2 regions of the Hyphomicrobium sp. MC8b genome follow, and region 1 is predicted to be linked to the other one. Evidence: riboswitches for the same ligand, from Rfam matches in the RefSeq annotation. Region 1 holds a riboswitch; the other holds the start of a gene.

Evidence for each region. Region 1 has a riboswitch for fluoride ahead of ACLB1Z_RS08040 (methanol/ethanol family PQQ-dependent dehydrogenase). Riboswitches for the same ligand answer to the same signal wherever they lie in the genome.
Region 2: linked by a shared signal. The riboswitch ahead of crcB (fluoride efflux transporter CrcB) and the one ahead of ACLB1Z_RS08040 (methanol/ethanol family PQQ-dependent dehydrogenase) in region 1 are both predicted to bind fluoride.

The regions. Positions count from the first base shown of each region.
Region 1 is NZ_LR898465.1:1,651,605-1,662,818, forward strand. Features, by position in the region: gene gyrA (DNA gyrase subunit A) at 1-606, opposite strand, end outside; gene ACLB1Z_RS08035 (c-type cytochrome) at 1,028-1,402, shown strand; fluoride riboswitch at 1,592-1,654, shown strand; gene ACLB1Z_RS08040 (methanol/ethanol family PQQ-dependent dehydrogenase) at 1,886-3,706, shown strand; gene coaD (pantetheine-phosphate adenylyltransferase) at 3,947-4,450, shown strand; gene ACLB1Z_RS08050 (MGMT family protein) at 4,460-4,849, shown strand; gene ACLB1Z_RS08055 (peptidylprolyl isomerase) at 5,246-5,785, shown strand; gene ACLB1Z_RS08060 (peptidylprolyl isomerase) at 5,920-6,396, shown strand; gene ACLB1Z_RS08065 (DUF423 domain-containing protein) at 6,396-6,800, shown strand; gene queA (tRNA preQ1(34) S-adenosylmethionine ribosyltransferase-isomerase QueA) at 7,119-8,222, shown strand; gene ACLB1Z_RS08075 (alpha/beta fold hydrolase) at 8,329-9,495, shown strand; gene tgt (tRNA guanosine(34) transglycosylase Tgt) at 9,534-10,736, shown strand; gene ACLB1Z_RS08085 (DMT family transporter) at 10,702-11,214, opposite strand, start outside.
Region 2 is NZ_LR898465.1:1,811,740-1,822,953, forward strand. Features, by position in the region: gene ACLB1Z_RS08795 (efflux RND transporter permease subunit) at 1-214, shown strand, start outside; gene ACLB1Z_RS08800 (GDP-L-fucose synthase family protein) at 228-1,181, opposite strand; gene gmd (GDP-mannose 4,6-dehydratase) at 1,209-2,282, opposite strand; gene ACLB1Z_RS08810 (DHA2 family efflux MFS transporter permease subunit) at 2,507-4,093, opposite strand; gene ACLB1Z_RS08815 (HlyD family secretion protein) at 4,090-5,346, opposite strand; gene ACLB1Z_RS08820 (hypothetical protein) at 5,574-5,696, opposite strand; gene ACLB1Z_RS08825 (ABC transporter ATP-binding protein/permease) at 6,594-8,399, opposite strand; fluoride riboswitch at 8,647-8,709, shown strand; gene crcB (fluoride efflux transporter CrcB) at 8,761-9,192, shown strand; gene ACLB1Z_RS08835 (molybdopterin-dependent oxidoreductase) at 9,220-11,214, opposite strand, start outside.

The sequences.
Region 1 (11,214 bases):
ATCGATGACTTCGCCCAGGTTGTGCGGCGGGATGTTGGTTGCCATGCCGACCGCGATGCCGCCTGCGCCGTTGACGAGCAGGTTCGGGAATTTCGAGGGCAGGACGGTTGGCTCTTGAATCGTACCGTCGTAGTTGTCGCGATAATCGACGGTGTCGTTGTCGAGGTCATCGAGCATGAAGCCCGCGACTTTGGCGAGACGCGATTCCGTGTAGCGTTCGGCTGCAGGCGGATCGCCGTCGATGGAGCCGAAGTTGCCTTGGCCGTCGACGAGGGGCACGCGCATAGAGAAATCCTGCGCGAGGCGCACGAGCGCGTCGTAGATCGCAAGGTTGCCGTGCGGGTGATATTTGCCCATCACTTCGCCGACGATGCGCGCCGACTTGACGTATTTTTTGTTCCAGTCGAGCCCGAGTTCGTTCATCGCGAAGAGAATGCGGCGGTGGACGGGCTTTAAGCCATCGCGCACGTCAGGGAGCGCGCGGGAAATGATGACGCTCATCGCGTAGTCGAGATAGGAGCGTTTCATCTCGTCCGAGATGGAGATCGGGCGGATGTCGCTCGGCTCGCGGCCGGACGGATTTTCTTCGTCGTTATTGTCGGTCAAAGTCAGCTCTTTCCGGGATGAGATCGGCGGGGGTGATACGCACCAGCGGCCGACGGGAAACCAGTGCTTATACTGTAGCCGAAACGGAAACCGAATGCCACCTGCGCGGCGTCGTGCCACGGCTCCACAGAATTTAGAAAATCTCTTTCATATCAAATGGTTATGGAGTCATGTTTGGGCGTGTTGCGATTGCCGCCGTGAAGCGCTGGCGAGATCGCGGCGAACGGCGTGGAATGGTGGCAGAATCGGTGCGCTGAAGACTACGCGGCCCACGCCTCCACAGGCCGCCTGCGGGCGTTTTTCGCGACGGCTGAAGGCCTCGGCTTTTCACGCGGAACGGCATTTCGTTCACTGCGTTGGCGAAGCAGGAACAAGTTGCAAAAAGCAAAACATCCGGCGCAGCGCCGGAGGGAGGACTGTGATGCGCGCGATATTCGCTGGCTGTGCAATTGCATTGTCGCCGATGCTGATCGAGACGACGTTTGCGGCGGAAGAGGTTGGGCCGGAAGCGTTCAATAACAATTGCCGGACCTGCCATTCGTGGAAGGAGGGCGACAATCGCCTCGGCCCGACCTTGCACGGCATTATCGGTCGCAAAGCAGGAACGGCTGAGGGGTTCAATTATTCGAATGCGATGAAGTCGTCAGGCATCACATGGGATGAGGCGACGCTCGATAAGTTCATCACCAACCCGAATGCGGTCGTTCCCAATAACAACATGAAGCCGTTCAGCGGCGTCGGCGACGCGGCGACGCGCAAGCAGATCATCGATTTTCTGAAGAGCAATCCGAAGTGAACTTGCGCGCGGTGAGAATGAATTTAATCCGTTGGCGGTGAATTCGGCCTGCTTAATTCTTGCGGTCCGCAGCATCTGATTTGCGCCCAGTCGTATTTGCGCTGTGGCCCAGCCGGCCTCACTGTCAATCACGAATGTTCGCGCAGACGTGACAATTTGCATTGACTTCGTGATTGCATTGCTCAATGTTCCCGGCCTGGGAATGGAATCTCCCGTAAAACCGCCCCGATGGCTGATGATTCCTACTGCGTTGATGTCCTCATTCTTTGAGTGAGGCCGCGGTAGGATCGTTTCTATTTTCCTGCCACGGGAGAGGCGTGTCTCTTTCATCAACTCAGAAGTCGGGGGGATGGAGGAGACAGTCGAGTGGTTGAGCTTTCCACGCTTGCAACCCCTCTCTTCTGAAACTCCTTCATCCTCCCGGCGACGGCCGAGTGGGCTCAGCTGCGTCGCGATAAGCGACGCTAGCACATGGAGGAAGTAATGAGGAAGTGGGCTAGCTCCACGGCCGCCGTTGCTCTGCTGGCAATTTCGTCGCCGGCCTGGGCCAACGAGGACGTGATTAAACTCTCGCAAGACCCCAACAATTGGGCCATTCAGTCGGGCGATTACAGCGGTCATCGCTATTCCAAGCTCGACCAGATCAACACCGGAAACGTCGGCCAACTCAAAGTGGCTTGGACGTTCTCGACCGGTGTGCTTCGCGGCCATGAAGGCGGTCCGCTCGTCGTCGGCGATGTCATGTACGTTCACACGGCATTTCCGAACATCGTCTATGCCTTGGATCTCGCGCACGAACAGAAGATCATCTGGAAGTACGTGCCGAAGCAGGACCCGTCGGTTATTCCGGTCATGTGCTGCGACACGGTCAACCGTGGCGTGCAATACGCTGAAGGCAAGATCTTCCTCCATCAGGCCGACACCGCCCTCGTCGCTCTCGACGCGAAGACGGGTAAGGAACTGTGGAAGGTCGTCGACGGCGATCCGAAGAAGGGCGAGACGGGCACGGGTGCTCCGCTTGTCGTCAAGGATAAGGTCATCATCGGCATCTCGGGCGCCGAATTCGGCGTTCGCTGCCATCTGACCGCTTACGACATCAACACCGGTAAGAAGGTGTGGCGCGCCTACTCGATGGGTCCCGACTCCGACATCCTCGTCGATCCGGAGAAGACCATGTCGCTCGGCAAGCCGGTCGGCAAAGACTCCTCGCTCAAGACCTGGAACGGCGATGAGTGGAAGATCGGTGGCGGTTCGACCTGGGGCTACATGTCCTACGATCCGGCACTAAACCTGATCTACTACGGCACGGGTAACCCTTCGACCTGGAACGCGGCTCAGCGTGCGGGACCGGATGGCAAGCCGATCGATCAGAAGTGGTCGATGACCTACTTCGCGCGCGACGTCGACACCGGTATCGCCAAGTGGGCCTACCAGATGACGCCGTTCGACGAGTGGGACTATGACGGTATCAACGAGTCTCTGCTCGCGACGATGAACATCAAGGGCAAGGAGCACAAGACGCTGACGCACTTCGACCGTAACGGCTTTGCTTATACGATCGATCGCGTCACGGGTGAGCCGCTCGTTGCCGAGAAGTATGATCCGATCGTCAACTGGGCGACCGGCATCGATCTCGACAAGTCGAGCCCGAACTACGGCCGTCCGATCCGCGTGAAGAAGTACTCGACGTTCGCGAACGGTACGGATTTTAACACGAAGGGCATCTGCCCTGCGGCTCTCGGAACGAAAGATCAGCAGCCGGCTTCCTATTCGGAGCTGACTCACCTGTTCTATGTGCCGACGAACCACGTCTGCATGGACTACGAACCGTTCAAGGTTTCGTACACGGCCGGTCAGCCTTACGTCGGCGCCACGCTTTCGATGTTCCCTGGCCCGGATAAGCCGGAGCGCATGGGTAACTTCATCGCGTGGGATGGCGCTAAGGGTAAGATCGTCTGGTCGGATCCGGAGCAGTTCTCGGTGTGGTCAGGTGCTCTGACGACGGCCGGCGGCGTTGCCTTCTACGGCACGCTCGAAGGCTACTTCAAGGCCGTCGACCAGAAGACCGGCAAGCTGCTTTACAAGTTCAAGACGCCGTCGGGCATTATCGGTAACGCGATGACCTACATGCACGATGGCAAGCAGTACGTTGCTGTGCTTTCGGGCGTTGGTGGCTGGGCCGGTATCGGTCTCGCTGCCGGCTTGACGAACCCGACCGATGGGCTCGGTGCCGTCGGTGGCTACTCGGGCCTGTCGGACTACACCAACCTCGGCGGTTCTCTGACTGTCTTCTCGCTGCCTTAGCGCTTCCTCCGTGACAGAAACGTCATAGGCTGCGAGCAACTTGGCCGGCGCGTTTTCGAACGTGCCGGTCCTTTGGCGATGTGGCTCCGCGCGAATGTGATCGCGGGGCCACCTCCGCCGTTTAAGTCCTGCGAAATGCCACGCGGATTTATTCATCCTATTGGTGAAACGTCGTCTGGCCCTCTGGGCAAGGGGAGGGGCAGAGGCTATTCAGGACATTCCTGAATGGTGAAGGCGCATATGGCTCGCATTGGTTTTTATTCCGGCTCGTTTGATCCCGTGACGCTTGGGCATACTGACGTCATCCGGCGGGCCGCGGGGTTGCTCGACAGGCTCGTCATCGGCATCGGCGTCAATCCGGGCAAAGCGCCGATGTTTGACGACAGCGAACGCGTTGCGATGCTGGAAGAAGAAGTGCAGCCAATCGTCGAGGCGACTAAGACCGAGATTGTGGTCGTGACGTTTTCGGGGCTGGCGGTCGATGCGGCGCGGACGCACAAGGCGTCGATCATCATTCGCGGTCTGCGCGACGGCACCGACTTCGATTATGAAATGCAGATGGCTGGGATGAACGGCGAAATGGCGCCGGAAATCCAGACGGTCTATGTTGCGGCGTCTCCTGCCGTGCGGCACATCGCGGCGAACCTCGTGCGGGCTGTGGCGACGATGGGCGGCGATCCCTCGCCGTTCGTTTCGAAAGGCGTGCTGAAGCGCCTCAAGGCGAAGGCCGCCAAACCTCGCTAAGGCACTCATATGGTGCTCCCCGTTAAAGCCGAACTTTTGAAATTGTTGCGAAAAATTCCGCTTGGCCGAGTTGCCTCATCCGACAGGCTTGCGAGTGAACTCGGAGTTCCCGCACCACTCGTCGTCACGCTCATGGGGCAGCTTTCCGAAGACGAACGCGATCTTGTGCCTTGGCATCGCGTGGTCGCCAAAGGCGGCGCCATCGGGCGCGGACCGCATCGCGATCAGCAGTTTGCGCGGCTGGTGCGAGAGGGCGTGACGGTTTCGCCGGCCGGAATAGTCCAGGATCTCGAACGGCACATGATCTCGGGGTTCGACGACGAGTCTTTGCTTGCAAAGGCACCTGAAGAGCCGTCGAAGATGGGCGGGCGTTCGCGCGGCATGAAAGATCGGCCTTAAGGCTAGGCACCGGCGCCGGCACCCAAGCAGCGTAAGAATGCTCTGCGGAAGCTTGTCTGGATCCCGGCCTGCGCCGGGATGACGTTTGGTGTATTGCGCAAATTTATCGTTCTCGGGCTCGTCCCGAGGATGACGGGAAAAGCGCGGTTGCTCCCAACCACCGTCATGCCGACGGAGGTCGGCACCCAGACAACGGCCAACATGACCGATATTTCGGTTTACCAGCATCCCGGCCTTCGCCTTGTTGGAGAGGCGTCGAATACGTAATTCCGCCTTGTGGGTTGCGGCTTAGCCGTCAAATCGCCATAAGGGCGGCAACACTGCCCGCCGCGGCGCTAGGCGGCCGGGATTGGCCCGGAAAAAGCCTGGCGAAATCATTCATCCACGAGGAACGCCATGGTTCGGTTTTTATCGTTCGTTCTCGCTTCGCTGCTGATGGCGAGCGTGTTTACAGGCTCGACGGCACGCGCCGACGGCGACAAGCTCGTCATCGAGCTCAAGAACGGCAAGGTGGTCATTCAGCTTCGGCCGGATCTTGCGCCCAAGACGGTCGAACAGATCAAGACGCTCGCCAACCAGGGCTTCTATAACGGCATCAAATGGCATCGCGTCATCGACGACTTCATGGCGCAGACCGGCGATCCGACCGGCACGGGCATGGGCGGCTCGAAGCTTCCCGATCTTCCGGCGGAATTTTCCGATGAGGAATTCAAGCGCGGCACGGTTGCGATGGCCCGGTCGTCGGATCCGAACTCTGCAAACAGTCAGTTTTTCATCTGCTTCAACAGCATTGGCTGCGCGGGTCTGAAGGGCCAGTATACGATCTTCGGGCAGGTCATCGAGGGCATGCAGTATGTCGACATGATCAAGCGCGGTGAGCCTGGCTCGGGCACAGTGACCAATCCCGACGTGATGCAGAAGGTCTACGTTCAGTAGTTGAATCGCCTTCTCCCTATTGCCACTTGGCAGATTGACGAGGGGCGGCTCGTTATTTCGTGTCGCTGCCACCCCTCAGCTTAGCCCTCTCGCCTTGGACGGGAGAGGGGAAGAAAAGAAAGGAACTTTCCGAAATGGCCGAATACAAAGATCCCGAAAACACGCTTCTGATCGAGACGAGCAAGGGGCCTGTCGTCATCGAGCTTCGTCCGGACTTGGCGCCGAAGCACGTCGAGCGCATCAAGACTCTGGCGCGTGAGGGGTTCTATGACGGGATCGTGTTTCATCGCGTGATCGATGGGTTCATGGCGCAGACGGGTTGCCCGCAGGGTCGCGGCACCGGCGGATCGTCGTATGAGAACCTGCCCGCAGAGTTCAATGCTGAGCCGCATGTGCGTGGCGTCTGCTCGATGGCGCGGGCTTCGAACCCGAATTCGGCCAACAGCCAGTTCTTCATCTGCTTCGATGACGCGCGCTTCCTCGACAAGCAGTACACCGTCTGGGGCAAGGTGATCGAGGGCATGGATAATGTCGATCAGATCAACAAGGGCGAGCCGCCCAAGAGCCCGGACAAGATGATTAAGGTCCGCGTCGCGGCGGATGCTGCCTGATGGCGGCGCCCGGCGATAACGGCAAAGGCGCGCCAGCGGGTGCGCCTTTTCTCATTCCGGTATGGGCCGGGCTCGCGGGCGCTGCGGGCGTCGCGCTTTCGGCCGCGGCGGCGCATAAGGTCGATAGCCCTGCGCTGGCGACGGCCGCGACGGTTCTGACGCTTCACGCGGCGGCGGCAGTCGGGATTTTTGCGGTCGCCATTCGTAGCGCATGTCCGAAGCTTTGGTCGGCGGCGGCGCTGCTGATGCTACTTGCGGCCTCGGTGTTTACCGGCGAGATCGCGTTTCACACGTTTACAGACAACGCGTCGTTCCGGTTCCTGGCGCCAATCGGCGGCTCGGGAATGATCCTGAGCTGGGTGCTCGTCGCCGTTGCGGGCTTTTGCAGCCGCGGGCGGAATTGATGCGCGCGTGCTCTCCTCAAGGGAGAGACTGAGAGAGCAAATAACTTGTTCCCTCAGGTGTCGCTGCCTGATGGATCCTCGGGACAAGCCCGAGGATGCCACGCAAGGATAGGCTGTCGCCTTCAACACCGTCATGCCGACGAAGGTCGGCATCGAGGCAATGGTCAGCCAATGACCTGTTTCTGTTTGGCTGGATCCCGGCCTGCGCCGGGATGACGTTGCAGGGATAATGGTCGCCCGCGACCTTCGTGGACCCGATATTAATGGTGGAGTGTTTCGCGCCTTCCGCCAGGGCCGATGATCGGGTAAGTCCCGCGCATGCGTACCGATCTTTTCGATTTCGTCTTACCAGACAGCTCAATCGCGCTGTATCCGGCCGAGCCGCGGGATAGCGCGCGGCTGCTCGTCGTGCATCCGGTGAAGGGCAGTTGCGCGCGCGACGACGCCAACCTCGAAGACAAAACCATTCGCGATCTGCCGAGCCTGTTGCAGCCGGGCGATGCGCTCGTCTTCAACGATACGAAGGTCATCCCGGCGGCGCTGTCAGGGGTGCGGGTGCGCGGCGATGTTCGCGCCAAGGTCGATTTCAATCTGACGAAGCGTGTGAGCGACAACACGTGGCGTGCGTTTGCGCGGCCGGCGAAACGTCTCGAAGCCGGCGACCGGGTTCGCTTCGGGCATGGCGAAGATACGTGCATGCTCGGTGCGTTAGATGCCACGGTTGCAGCGAAAGGCGATGCGGGCGAAGTCGAGCTGGCGTTCGATCTGTCCGGCGCGGTACTCGATGAGGCGATTGCGGCCATCGGTGCGATGCCGTTGCCGCCCTACATTGCGCTGAAGCGTGAGCCCGATGCGCGCGATCGCGACACCTATCAGACGATCTATGCTGACAAGGACGGCGCGGTCGCGGCGCCGACCGCCGGTCTGCATTTCACGCCGGAGCTTTTTGCAGCACTCGATGCGCGTGGCGTCTCGCGCCATTTCGTGACGCTGCATGTCGGCGCGGGCACGTTCCTGCCGGTGAAGGCGGACGATACCGATGGCCATAAGATGCATTCGGAGTGGGGCGAGGTTTCGCCTGAGACTGCGGCTGCGTTGAATGAAGTGCGTGCGCGGGGCGGGCGAATCGTGGCGGTCGGCACGACATCGCTTCGGTTGCTCGAGAGCGCGGCGCGCGAGGATGGCACGATCATGCCGTGGTCGGGCGAGACCGCGATCTTCATTACGCCCGGCTATCGCTTCAAGGCGATTGACGTGCTGATGACGAACTTCCATCTGCCGCGTTCGACGTTGTTCATGCTGGTCTCAGCATTCTCCGGCCTCGGCACGATGCGCGCAGCCTACGGACACGCGATCCAGTCTGGCTACCGGTTCTATTCCTACGGCGACGCGAGCCTGCTGTTTCGCGACACGGGCGGTTAATATTGCATCGTCGGCGCTACTTCTCTTGCACAAATCGCATTGCTAAACTTGGGAGTGCTAATCCCGGCAATCCGCCTCGTTCCTGTGAGCCTCGATGACATCTCATATGCGTGCCCTTCTGCTCCGACTTAGCGCGATCGCAATTCTGACGACGGGCATGTTCCCGTGCGCCGGCGAAAACGCTCGGGCGGAAAGCGCGGCATGTACGTCCGTCGATACGCCGCGCTGCGTCGAGAAGCTGCCGACGGGGATCGACATGGCCTACATCGAAGTCGGCCCCGCGGATGGCAAACCTGTTCTTCTCATTCACGGACTGACCGATAGTGTCCGTTCGTGGTCACTGTCGATGGATGATCTTCACAAGATCGACCCTAGCTTTCACATCATCGCCGTTGATTTGCGCGGGCATGGCCAAAGCAGCATGCCGGACGCCAAAGCGTGCGCGCCCGATCCTGAAAAATGCTATCGCATATCGGATCTGGCAGGCGATGTCGTTGCTTTCATGAAGGCGAAGGGAATTGCCAAGGCCGATATGGCCGGGCATTCGATGGGATCGTTCGTCGTCCAGGAAATCGCGCTCAGCCATCCGGAGATGGTGGGGCATGCCATTCTTGTCGCGACCGGAGCGAAGAGCGTCGGCAATGCGGCGCTCAGCGATTTCGTGCTGAAGCAGACGGTCGAAGGCGCGTGGAAAAAAGCTCTGGAAGCGAAAGGATTGGCATTTCCCGCCGGCGTCTACGAGTTGACGCCGCTCGACGCCGATCCCAAAGCCATGGAATGGATCGCGGCCAACTGGACGCTCGATCCGGCGGCTCAGCCCGCGTTTCTTAAACCCTATACGCCAGAGACGGCGAAGACCCGTCTGGGGACGTGGATTGGTGCAACGCGCGGGCTACTGGCGCAGGATAATACCGAGCGCCTGAAGAGCATGTCGGTGCCGACACTCGTGTTGTGGGCGACGCAAGACAGCATCTACCTTGCGAAAGACCAGGACGAGATCAAAGCGTCGCTCAAGGATGCCGCTGCGAAGACCGGTTTGACCTTCTATTGGAAGGAATACGGTAAGCTGCCGCTGCCTGCTTCAGGGGCGCAGGAGAGCGACATCGGTCACAACATTCAATGGTCGGCTTCGGAGACGGTGGCGAAGGATATCGATTCTTTCATCAAGACCGGCGCGCCGACATCGGACCTTGCACACAGCGATGCGGCTCCGAATATCAGCACTATCGTCGTTGAGCCGGGCAAGGCCGTCGTCGAAAAAATCGGAAAATAAAAGCGGCCGGACGAGAGCCGGCGCATGAAGAGATTTGAATGCAAACGACTAAAGTTGATACGCCATCTTCCAAGGTGTCGGAAGGCCCTTCGGCTTTCGAATTCCGGAAGCTGGCGCAAGACGGCAAGGCGCGGCTCGGTGAGATCCATACGCCGCGGGGTGTGATCCGCACACCGGCGTTCATGCCGGTGGGCACGGTCGCGACTGTGAAGGCGCTGTACCCCGAGCAGGTGCGCGATGCGGGCGCCGACATTCTGCTCGGCAACACGTATCACCTGATGCTGCGGCCGGGCGCGGAGCGCGTGGCGAAGCTCGGCGGACTGCACAAGTTCATGCGCTGGGAGAAGCCGATCCTGACGGACTCGGGTGGTTTCCAGGTGATGAGCCTCGGCAAGATCCGCAAGATCACGGAAGAGGGCGTGGCGTTCCAATCGCATATCGACGGCTCGCGGCACATGCTGTCGCCGGAGCGTTCGATCGAGATCCAGTGTCTGCTCGGTTCCGACATTCAGATGCAGTTCGACGAATGCATCGAGCTTCCGGCCGAGCGCAAAGAAGTCGAGCGCGCGATGGAACTGTCGCTGCGCTGGGCCGAGCGCTCAAAGCGCGCCTTCGAGATGCAACTTTCGTCGGGCGGTGCGGGGCCGGGGCAGGCGCTGTTCGCGATCGTGCAGGGCGGCACCGATATTCCGCTTCGCCATCGCTCGGCGGATGCGCTCGTCGCGATGGATTTTCCGGGTTACGCAGTCGGTGGTCTCGCGGTCGGCGAGGGGCATGAGGCGATGATTGCGACGCTCGGCGAAACGCTGCCGCATCTGCCGTCTGAGAAGCCGCGCTACCTGATGGGCGTCGGCACGCCCCTCGATCTGATCGAAAGCGTGCGGCTCGGCGTTGATATGTTCGATTGCGTGATGCCGACGCGGAACGGGCGGCACGGCTACGCCTTCACCTGGGGCGGTCCGCTTAACCTTCGGAATGCGAAGTTTGCGGAGGATATGGCGCCGCTCGATGAGTTCAGTTCGTGTCCGGCAGCGAAGGATTTTTCGCGTGCCTATGTCCACCATCTGATCAAGTCGGGCGAATTTCTTGGCGCGATGATCCTGTCATGGGTCAACACAGTGTTCTATCAGGACCTGATGGCCGCGATGCGCGCGGCAATCGCCGAAGGGCGCTTCGATGACTGGGCGACAGAGACGAAGGCGCGGATCATCGCCTCTCCTCAATCGGCTCCAGCGCCATGAGGTTTTCCTTATGCGCGATGCGCTCGCGATGGATCAGGTAAAGCCCTGAGCCGACAATGACGAGCGAGCCGATGAAACTCCATTGGTCGGGCTTATCGCCGAACACGAGGTAACTCAGTGCGATCATGCTGATGAGCTCGACGTAGATGAAGGGCGTCACCGCCGAGACCGGCGCGAACCGGTAGGCTTGGATCAGCAGGAAGTGACCGCCGCCGCCAAGTGCGCCGAGCAGGAGCAGCATCGTCCATATCTCGATACTCGGGAACCAGATCCAGTCGTGAAAGGCGAACGGAGCTGCGGCCACGAGGCCGACGATCGAGCCGTAGTTGAGCGTGACCAGAGGCGGGTCGAACATCGAAAGCTTGCGCGTGACGATCAAAAGCAGCGAATAGGCAAACATCGACCCGAACGCGAAAGCGAATGCCGGCTGGATCGTGGTGAAGCCGGGACGCACGACGATCAGGATGCCGATGAAGCC
Region 2 (11,214 bases), 160 kb from region 1:
GGCGCTTGTCGCGTCGCTCGGGTTTTTACCGATGGCGCTTGCAACGGGAACGGGGGCGGAAGTGCAGCGGCCGCTGGCGACGGTCGTCATTGGCGGGTTGTTGAGCGCAACGCTGCTGACACTGCTCGTTCTGCCGGCGCTGTCGATTTGGTTTGGTTCGCGTGCCGCCGTGGCGAAACAGACGCCGACGGCTGTTCCTGCGGCTGCGGAATAGGTGCGGGCCGCGATCAGGCCGTCAACCGCGCGGTCGCCTCGTTGTCCTTGAACCAGTTGTAGGCTTCGGTGAGGCCGTCGCGCAGGCCGTAGCGCGGCGTCCAGCCCGTGGCCTTCAGCTTGGAGACGTCGAGCAGCTTGCGCGGCGTGCCGTCGGGCTTCGTCGGATCGGTGACGATCTTGCCGTTGAAGCCGACGACGTCGCATACCAAGCGCGCCAGGTCGAGAATGGTGATGTCCTCGCCTGTGCCTACATTGACATGCTCAGCACCTGAATAGACTTTCATCAGATGCACAACGGCGCTAGCAGCATCATCGACGTGAAGAAATTCGCGTCGCGGTGTACCCGAGCCCCAGATTGTCATTTCCTCGGCGCCGGACTTCTTCGCGTCATGTACTTTGCGTAAAAGTGCCGGGATGACATGGCTTTTGAGCGGATCATAGTTATCGCCCGGGCCGTAGAGATTGGTCGGCATCGCCGAGACGAAATCGGCGCCATACTGACGGCGATAGGCTTCGCAGAGTTTCAACCCGGCGATCTTGGCGATGGCGTACCATTCGTTCGTCGGCTCCAAACTTCCTGTCAGAAGGGCGCGTTCCGGGATCGGCTGCGGCGCGAACTTCGGATAGATGCATGAGGAACCGAGATACAAAAGCTTCTCGACGCCGCTGCGGAAGGCTGCGTCGATAACGTTCATTTCGATGGCGAGATTGTCGTAGAGAAATTCCGCCGGGTAGGTGTCGTTTGCGAGAATGCCGCCGACTTTTGCTGCCGCAAGAAATACGGCATCCGGCTTTTCGCGATTGAACCACTCTCTGACGCGCGCTTGATCGCGGAGATCGATCTGGTCGCGACCAACCGTCAGGATGATGCAGTTTTCGTTCTGTAGCAGACGAAGAATCGCTGATCCGACCATGCCGCGGTGGCCGGCGACGAATACGCGCTTGTTGGTGAGATCAAAAGACATCGCTTCCTCGCATGGTCTTCGCACTTACTATTCGTTGAGGCTATTGCGCCAGCTTTCGCGTTCGAGGAGCGCGAGGTCGGCGGCGACCATTTCTTTAACGAGCTCCTGGAAGCCGACCTTGTGGTGCCAGCCTAGTTCGTTGCGGGCCTTGCTCGGATCTCCGAGCAAGAGATCGACTTCTGTCGGACGAAAATAGCGCGGATCAATGCGAACCAACTCGCCACCGGTTTTGACATCGTAGCCGATCTCATCGACACCGCGGCCCTTCCAGGCGATGGTCTTGCCGACTTCGGCAAATGCTAGCTCAACGAATTCGCGAACGGAATGGGATTCTCCCGTTGCTAGCACGTAGTCGCTGGGCTTTTCGTTTTGGACCATCATCCACATGCCTTCGACGTAGTCTTTCGCGTGGCCCCAATCGCGTTTGGCGTCCAGATTGCCGAGATAAAGTGCGGACTGCAAACCAGCGGCGATGCGGGCAACGGCGCGTGTGATCTTTCGGGTTACGAAAGTTTCGCCGCGGAGCGGACTTTCATGGTTGAACAAGACGCCATTCGAAGCATGCATACCGTAGGCTTCACGGTAGTTGACGGTGATCCAGTAGGCATAAAGTTTGGCCACGCCATAAGGCGAACGCGGATAAAATGGCGTCGTTTCTCTCTGCGGCGTTTCCTGGGCTTTACCGTAAAGCTCAGATGTGGAGGCCTGATAGAAACGCACTGAATTCTCGAGCTTGAGGATGCGGAGCGCTTCGAGGAAACGCAGCACGCCGACGGCGTCGGCGTTTGCTGTGTATTCCGGCGTCTCGAAACTTACCTGGACGTGGCTTTGTGCGGCGAGATTATAGATTTCATCGGGCCGGGTTTCCTGGACGAGGCGGATGACGTTGGTTGAATCCGTCAGGTCGCCATAGTGCATGAAGAACGACGTGCTCGCCTCATGAGGATCCTGATAGATTTCGTCGACGCGTTGGGTGTTGAATGAGGACGATCGTCGCTTAATGCCGTGGACGACGTAACCCTTATCGAGAAGAAAGCGCACAAGGTAGGCGCCGTCCTGACCGGTGACACCGGAAATCAACGCGGTCTTGCTTTTGCTCATGCCATTTCCCCCAAGTCCCGCTGAGATTTATGTGGGGTTGTCGCTTTGAGCGCAATACGAATGCGCGAGATTCTTTTTTGTTTGATCGGTCCGTAGACTTTTTGGGGTTGCATGAAACGGCAGCACGGTCCGTCCGAGGCTGTTGCGAAGCTTGCAGTTATTTTCGCAACTGACGCTGACGAAATTTGCGGCAAAAACTTATGTCACTCTCGATATTCCGAGAGCTATCGGCTGGCGGTCGCTGTGAGAGCCGGTTGGTGAACTTCCGGCGCCTTCATGAAGACGACGGCAATCGCCGCTACCACAAGGACGACGGCCATGACATAGAACGCGTCGGAGAAGGCCATGATCAGCGACTGTTGGGCGACGAGATTTCCAAGCAGAATTTCTGCCTGATGGTAGGCGCGTCCGGGGTCCGGCAAGCTGTGCGCTTCGAAATAGTGCTGCATGCGGGTGAGGAAGGATTGATCCGTCAGATTGTAAGGCGTGACCGACTGACCGATGATATTGGAATGAAATTGCTCGCGCTTGGTGATGATGGTCGCCAGCGCGGCCGTGCCGATTGCGCCTCCGAGGCTGCGCAGCATGTTGAATAATCCTGACGCAGCTGCGGACTCTTTTGGAGCCACGCTGTTCGTCGCCAGAACTGAGAGTGGCGAAAGTAGGATCGCCTGGCCGAGGGCGCGTACGATGTTGGTATAGAAAAACTGCTGTCCCGCGTCGTTGAAACTCAAATGCGTATTCATGAAACAGCTGACTGCGAAGATGCTGAGGCCTGTGCAAACGATCAAGCGGGCATCGAAACGCTTCAAGAGGAAGGGGACGAATGGAATGATGAGCAGCTGCGGAAGTCCGGCCGATGCGAGCACGAGGCCAATCTGCTGAGCGTTGTAGCCCTGGACTTCGTCGAGATACGCGGGAAGCACGTAGATCGATCCGAACAGCGCGAAGCCGACGAGCGTATTCGCCAACGTTCCGAGGCCGAAACTCCGTCGAGTGAGCAGGCGAAGTTGCGCGGCGGGCTTCTCGACGGTGAGTTCGATGACGACGAAGATCGTCAGCATGACCGCCGAGATGATGGCAAGATGCACGATGAATGGCGAGCCGAACCAATCGTCCTTGTTGCCTTCATCCAAGACGGTTTGCAGGCAGGCGAGACCGATTGCCATTGTCGCGATGCCGAACCAATCGCCTTCTCGCAAAAGGCGAAGCTGCATCGGTTGACGATCGAGCGTCGGATAAAGCAGTGATAGCATTACCGCGCCGGGAACAAGATTGACGAAGAAGATATAGGGCCAGCCGTATTGTTCGGTGAGAATGCCGCCGATGGTCGGGCCGATCGCGGGGCCGAACGTGGCGGTGAGCGCGAATGCAGCCAAGCCGATGGGGCGCTGGCTTTCAGGTAGCTTTGTCAACACGGCCGTGAAGGCCATCGGGATCATGACGCCGCCGGTGAAGCCCTGGAAGCCGCGCATCACGATCATGGTGCCGAGATTGCCCGCAAAGGCGCAGGCGACTGAGAAGATGAGGAACAGCACGACGTTCGACAACAGGAAGCGGCGGAAGCCAAACACGCGGCTGAGGTAATCCGTCAGCGGGATCATGATGATTTCGCCGATCAGATATGAGGTCGAGATCCAGGTTCCATTGTCGACGCCGGTGCCGATGCCGCCTTCGATTTCAGGCAGGGACGAATTGACGATCTGGATATCGAGGACGGCGATAAGTGCGCCCAACATGCATCCAGAGACCGCGATCCACGTCCGTAGGGAGGCCCGCTCGCTGTCGGGGCTGGTCGGAGCTTCGCTCATGACGCTTGCTTTGCTGCGGTTTTTGACGCCGGCGTTTTGTGGCGTGTGTCGATCGTTGTGATGACCGACATGCCGGGACGCAGCTTGTCGGCAAACGGATCGTTCGGGTCAATGTAGATCTTCACCGGGATGCGCTGGACAATTTTCGTGAAGTTTCCCGTGGCGTTGTCCGGTGGGAGAAGTGCGAACTCCTGGCCACTCGCCGGAGCGATGCTGCCGACATAACCCTGCACGGTGTTGTCGTCGAATGTGTCCACGGCAATCGTGACCGGCTGCCCTGGGCGGACATCAGCGAGTTCCGTTTCCTTGAAGTTGGCAATGACGTAAGCCTTGTTGAGCGGTACGACCGCGAGCAGCTCGGTTCCGGGTTGGGCATACTGACCGACCCGCACTGTGCGATCGCCGATGATGCCATCCACAGGTGAGGTAATCGTCGTGTAGCCGAGGTTGATCTCCGCCTGTTCAAGCGTCGCATCGTTCTGCGAAAGCATGGCCCGTGCTTGCTTGAGTTCGGCCGTCAACGTCGCAATCTGTTTTTTGGCTGCTTCCAGTGCCGCCTTATCTTTCGCAAGCGTCGCCTGTGCCGTGCCGATTTGCGAGGCCGCCTGTTGCTCGTCTTGAACGGAACCGTAGCCTTCGTTTGCGAGTGTGCCGAACCGCTGATTGTTCTGTTGGGCGTATTTTTCGGTCGCTTCGTCAGCCTTGATGGTCGCCTCGGCTTCGCTCACGATGGCTTGCTGCTCTCCGATCTGAGCCTGGTCGGTGGCAATGGCCGCTTCCGCCTGTTTGACGCCGGCTTTCGCCTGATCGACGGCCGCTTTGTAGTCGCGCTGATCAATGATTGCGAGGACTTGGCCGGCTTTGACGCGCTGATTATCGTCGACGTACAGAGCGGCGATATCGCCGGATACTTGTGGAGCGATGGCGACGACGTCAGCTTGCACGTATGCGTCGTCGGTCGAGACTTCAAAGCGCCACTCGGTCCAATATTTCCAGCCGGCATAAATGCCGCTGCCGATAACTGCCGCAGCAACAACAGCGATAAGAATGTGTCGCGGACCGAAGGGGAGCCAATGATGCGATTTTCCAGCCGTGTTTGCAGGATCTTGATCGGGCAAAGCGCTCGGCGCGGGCGCAATCGTTTCCCTTGCCGTCGGGACCAGGCTTTCAGACTTCGCTGTCTCGTGCGCCCTTACGTGCATCGTTTCGGGCGCCGCCTCGGTTGCGACGACGTCGGTGGCTGCGGTCAACATAGTCCACATCTCCATCTCGGCTCTTGCCAAGATATAAAAGAGCACTCAGCGGCTCAGCTATTTAACCTTTGGCGCTGTTGGCCATACGTTTGGAAAGACCAGCTATACGTGTGTTTAATGACGTGCCCGTTTTGCGCCTACGTCGGCGAGAATGAAGAAAAGGGGCGCGCCTTTCGGCGCTCCCCCTCCGAGATGCATCTTCTTTTGTAGGCTTATATCTTGCGGTTTTACCGGATCACGAAACACTGTGCCGTGCCGGAGGTCTTGAAATCACCGTTGCAATGGGGCGATGCGAATGCGCCCGAAACACCAGAGACCAGAAGCGCCACTGCGAGGATTGCGACTTTCATTTTCATATCTCCAATTCACCCGAGCGCCGTTTCATTCCTGACTGGATGGCGGCGCTGTTAAAAGCGATGCATTGGAGGTAAGTGCGATCGGCGCCCATTCCATAATCTCTAGGTATATGGGGCAGATGGCCCATGGGATTGTTCGTCGGCGGCATACCGGAACGTTTCCTCGGCAGGCTCACCAAATCTCAAGATGGTTTGGTTTAAGCTCTTGCCGCTGCACAGCGGGCGAGGCGACCACCGCCTCGCCGCCCGGCGCTGGTTATGCAGCGGGGAGCAGTCAACCAGCACCGTACCGGGACCGGCTACACATGTGTGTTGTCGGTCTCGGGTTCCTTCATTGGTGCATGGATGAGCCGTTACCCCGCCCGGATCAGCCTCGGCGAGAGGATGCGCGGGAGATGGTTTCCAAGTTTTAAACCTAAGGAAGATTTACGAACACTCGCGCAATTGCTCCGAATGTAGAAAACATAAATGCCGGAGTTGCTGTCGTGCCGCGGAGCCAAAAGCTCATTCGGCAAAACAAAACGGCACAGGCTCGCTTGTGCCTGCGCCGTTCGCGGGAGGAGAGAGGAAAGGGCGATCAGATGCGAAGCGGCGAAGTGTTGCCGCCTCAATGCACCGCCGCGATCGCGATTTCCGTAAAGAGAAGCGAAAACAGCAACACGCCAGCAAACATGCCGAAAAAGCTTTGTCCGGTCGGTTTCATTGTCATTCTCCCATTCGGGCATCGTGGCTAATGGAAGTCTATGCGTCGCTTAGCCACCCTGTTACGAGATGGGAGCTGTCATTTGGCGAGCAACGGCGTCCTCACGCACTTGTGCGCGTTTTGCCCTTACGGATTGGACAGCTTTCGGAGGGGGCGCCGAGTTTCGGGATCGCGGCTCGGGGATGAGGTTATTCCGCGGCGGCAACACTCTTTGGCGGCACCGCTAGCGCCTGCTCCTCGTCGCTCGCGCTTGCGGAGACGTGAACGACGCGGTCGTGGAGCGGCAGCAGCGACGAGCGATGGCCGATGGAAACAATCGCCGTATCGGGCAGCTTGTTTCGTATCGCGGTCAGGACGCGCGCTTCGGCGGCCTCATCGAGCGCAGACGTTGCCTCATCGAGGAAAAGGATATCCGGACGGAGCAGAATGGCACGGGCAAGCGCGATGCGCTGCTGCTCACCGACCGAGAGGATATTGTTCCAGCGCTCGACGACGTTAAGAGATGGTTTCAGGTGTTCGAGGCCCGTAAGTTTTAGGATGTCGGAGATTTCTTCGTCCGACGGCTGGGCTTCCGTCGCCGGGTAGGTGAGCACGCTATGGAGCGAGCCCAGCGGGAAATAGGGCTTTTGCGGGAGCGCGAGGAGGCGGGCGCCGGATCTGGTGAGGATCTCACCCGTCGCGTGAGGCCAGTAGCCCAGAATGGTGCGCAGCAACGTTGTCTTGCCGGCGCCTGATGGAGCCATCAGGAGCACCGACTCGCCCGGTTCGATATCGAGATTCACCGAGTTCAACAGCTTCTTGCCGCCGGGCGTTGCAAGCGAAATGCCGGCAAGGCTCAGCACGCCGTTGGCATTCGTCGTGCCCATCGAGACGGCGGATGTCTCGCTCGCCGTCGAGGCGAGCTGCATCTGATCGGAGAAGCCGGAAAGCCGGTCGACGACGGCGATCCATTCCGCCAGGTCGGTATAGGAATTGACGAAGAACGACATCGACGATTGCACCTGGCCGAACGCGCCAGCCGTTTGCGTCATGACGCCGAGCATAATTGCGCCTGCGAAATAATGCGGGGCCATGATGAGGAACGGCAGCACGACGGCGATCTGATTGTATCCAGTCGTGAAGAATGTCAGAAATTTCTGGCGCCGCATGATGTCGTGCCAGTTGGTTACGATATCGGAGAAACGATCGCGCAGGATATTGCGCTCGGCGTTCTCGCCGCGCAGCAATGCGATCTGTTCGGAGTTTTCGCGAAGGTGCACCAAGCCGAAGCGAAAATCGGCTTCGCGCCGCTGGCGACTAAAGTTGAGGCTCGCCAATGTGCGGCCGATGAGATGCGCTCCGACGCTGGCCACGAGCGCGAATATGGCTGCGAGCCAGACGAGATAACCATGGGCGCCGATGTGATATCCTGCGATCTGCAGCGGGACCTCGGCTGAAATTCCCCACAGTATGATGCTGAATGAAACGAGGCTCGTGATCGACGACAGGAAGCCAATGCCGAGAGAGAGCGTTCGTCCGATATAAAGTGCGATGTCCTCAGCGATACGCTGGTCGGGGTTGTCGGCTGCCTCGCCGCGAAGACGCATGCGGTAGTGGGTGCTGTTCTGGAGCCAGCGGTGAACATAGCGCTCGGTCATCCAGCGCCGCCACCGGATCTGCAGCCATTGATTGAGATAGAGCTGATAAACCGACGAGATAATGAAGGCCGCGGCGATCACCGAGAATATGGCGAGCTGGTGCCAGAAGGCGCCGACGTTTTTCGTCTGAAGCGCGTTGTAGAACTCGGCGTTCCAGCTGTTGAGCAGGACGGACAGCCCAACCTGGCCGAATTCGATGGCGAGGACGACCAAGAGAAGGCTGCCGCCGATCCAGCGTTCCGCAACGGTGAATTTCAGTCGGGAGCTGATGCGAACGACACCCGAATCTTTCGAGAAGAAGTAGGGCGTCGTCAGTTGCCAAATCGCGCTCAGGCGCGAGCGCGTATCATTCCGCATCACAATTCCACATCACGGTTGCTTTGCATCCTCAGCGGCCCAGCTGCGGTTTTGAACCATCCGCAAGGCCGTGTGGCTCCTCATTTCGTCGAGGGTGGCGCGAGGCACATTTCCGGAGGGTGGCCAGAACCTTAATTATTTGCAAGCGTTGGCGGGATGCGACGCGACTTGGCTGAGGTTGTCAAACGCCGATGCACTCGTGACGCACACAAGCTAGTTTGGGCCGCCCGGAAAATCGTGTACTTGAGTAAGCGATGGGGATGGGGTTCCCCCGATAACCGCCATTGTGGCTGATGACTCCTACGATAGCCGTTTCCGACGGGAGACGGCCGTTGGCTGAAATGCTGAAGAGGAGCCTCAAATGAATTTCACGACATGTCTGGTCGTTATGTTCGGCGGAGCTATCGGGACCTTGTGTCGGTATGCCGGGTCGTATCTTGCCCTTCCGATCAGCGGCACGCTGCCGTGGGGCACGATCCTTATCAATATTGCCGGGTCATTTATCATAGGCTTTTTCGGCACGCTGACCCTGGCGCATGGGCGTTATCCGGTCAGCGAAGAATTCCGCCTGTTCGTGATGGTGGGGATTTGCGGGGGCTTTACAACTTTTTCGTCATTCAGTCTGCAGACACTCGATCTCCTCCGCTCGGGCGCTATCGGACGCGCTGCGGTCAACATTGGGTTGTCCGTCGTGCTTTGCATCCTGGCCGTGGCGGCAGGGCACTTCGTCGCCGCCTACTTCAACGGCGGCGCAACGGAAATTGCGCAGACGACATTGGAAGAAGACGCCTAGGGCGTCTCCTTTCCTTCGGCGCAGGGGTCAAGTCGCGATCTGGGACTTCGCCAGCGTGACGTTGATGCTGTGCACGGCGCAGCTTTGAGCGAGGTCGGCTTTTTCTCCGGGGTTGAGGACGTTGATATTGGCTCCGGAGGCTGATGCTTTCGGCCATTGGCCTTTGGGCGCCAGCAGCACGCCCGCTGGAACCGCCGATGAAATGCCAACACTCAACTCGATGGAGCCGGTCTTGCTGCTCACCTGCAACCGGTTCCCGGATTTGACGCCGATCGTTTCGGCGTCGGAGGGATTGAGCCAAGCTTCGCACATTTGCAGACGGCGGGCGATCTTGCCGTCATTGGCGTAGCTGCTGTTCATGAGCCATTCGGAGGCGGGCGACAGCATGCGGTATTCACCCAGAGCCGGACGGCGCTCCGATAGTGGGGCAGGGGCTGATGGCAATCCGGCCTCGACAAATTGCGCGCCGGTCATTTCGACCTTTCCTGACGGCGTGCGATAGTCGTGGGATGCGAACTGAACGATCGGGGCTTCCGGCACGTACATCGTGCCTGCGGCTGCAAGTGTTTTGAAATCGAGTCCAGGGCGCGCTTGGCTCAGAATCGTTTCGATGATGGCGTCATCGGTTTCACGCAGTTCAGGATCGGTGAGACCCATTGCAGCCGCAAGGCGCCGGAAGATCTCCTGATTGGGGAGCGCGTCTCCTAGCGGCGGAAGGGCTGCGACCTGTGCCGAGACGGAATGGGTAAAATACGACATGACGACATCGTCGAATTCCAGAAAACTCGCCGCGGGCAGAACGAAATCCGCGTAGTCGGCCGTATCGGTCTGGAATAGATCGACCGTGACTTGGAGAAGATCCTCGCGCCTAAGCGCCTGGCGCAATCGCGCCTGCTCCGGGCTCGAGGCCGCGATGTTGTTATTCCAGGTGAAGAGCGCTTTCGTCTCGCCGCTTTCGAGCCGCGCCGCGAGATCCATATGGCTGACGGATTGGGGATCGGCGTTGAGATGCGAAGCGGAAAGATAACCGCCGTCGACGCCTCGGGCGTCCCAGCCGTTGAGATAGAGGAAACCGGCGCCGAGCTTTCCGATGTTGCCTGTCGCTGGTGGCAGCAGGCCGACCGAACGCATGGCGTTGCCGCCGAATGTCTGGCGCTGGAAGCCTTGTCCCATCCATAGTAGCGATGGGCCGTCAGCGTAGAGCAGCGCCGCTTTTTCGATGAGGGCCGCAGGAACGCCGGTCGTTGCCTCCGCCCAACTCAATGTGCAAGCGTCGAGTTGCGGTTCGATGTCGTCCCAGCCGATACAATGGCGTGCAAGAAAATCGCGGTCGAGCTTTCCGGCCGATTTGATGACGGCGAGCATCGCGAAGGCAAGCGCCGCGTCGGTGCCGGGAAAGAGTTGGAGATGAATGTCGGCCGCTTCAGCCGTAGCGTGGCGGATCGGATCGACGACGATCGTTGGGACACCGCTGCGCGCCAACCAGTGCTCATGGACGTGAGGCGCTGAGGCTGACGGGTTCGCCCCCCAGATCAAGACGCATTTGCTGGAACTGACCGTGCGCGGGTCGAAGCCGCGGGTCGATTCCCCGAACGCGAGTTGAAGCGCGACGTGGCCCGCCTTGTTGCAGACGGTGTCGGGATCGACTTCAGTCGCTCCGATGCGATTGAAGAAACGCAGCGGAAACAGCCCGGCGATCAGCGAGCACGTTCCAGTGTAATGGGTCTGCAGGATGGCTTGGCCGCCGTCGGTCGCGATAATGCTCTGCAGCCGTTGCGCGATCTCCGATATGGCCTCATCCCAGGAGACCTCGGCAAACTGTCCCGATCCTTTCGGGCCGACGCGCTTCAACGGAGTCGTTAGCCGATCCGTCTTGCTGCGCCACACGCCGTTGTAGGCAATCGAGCACTTGCCGCAAAGCTTGCCGCGGCTCATGTCGTGATTGGGATCGCCGACAACCGATACCTCGCCGTCGCTCGCCATTTTTACGATTATGCCGCACGCGTCGTAACAGTCCCGGGG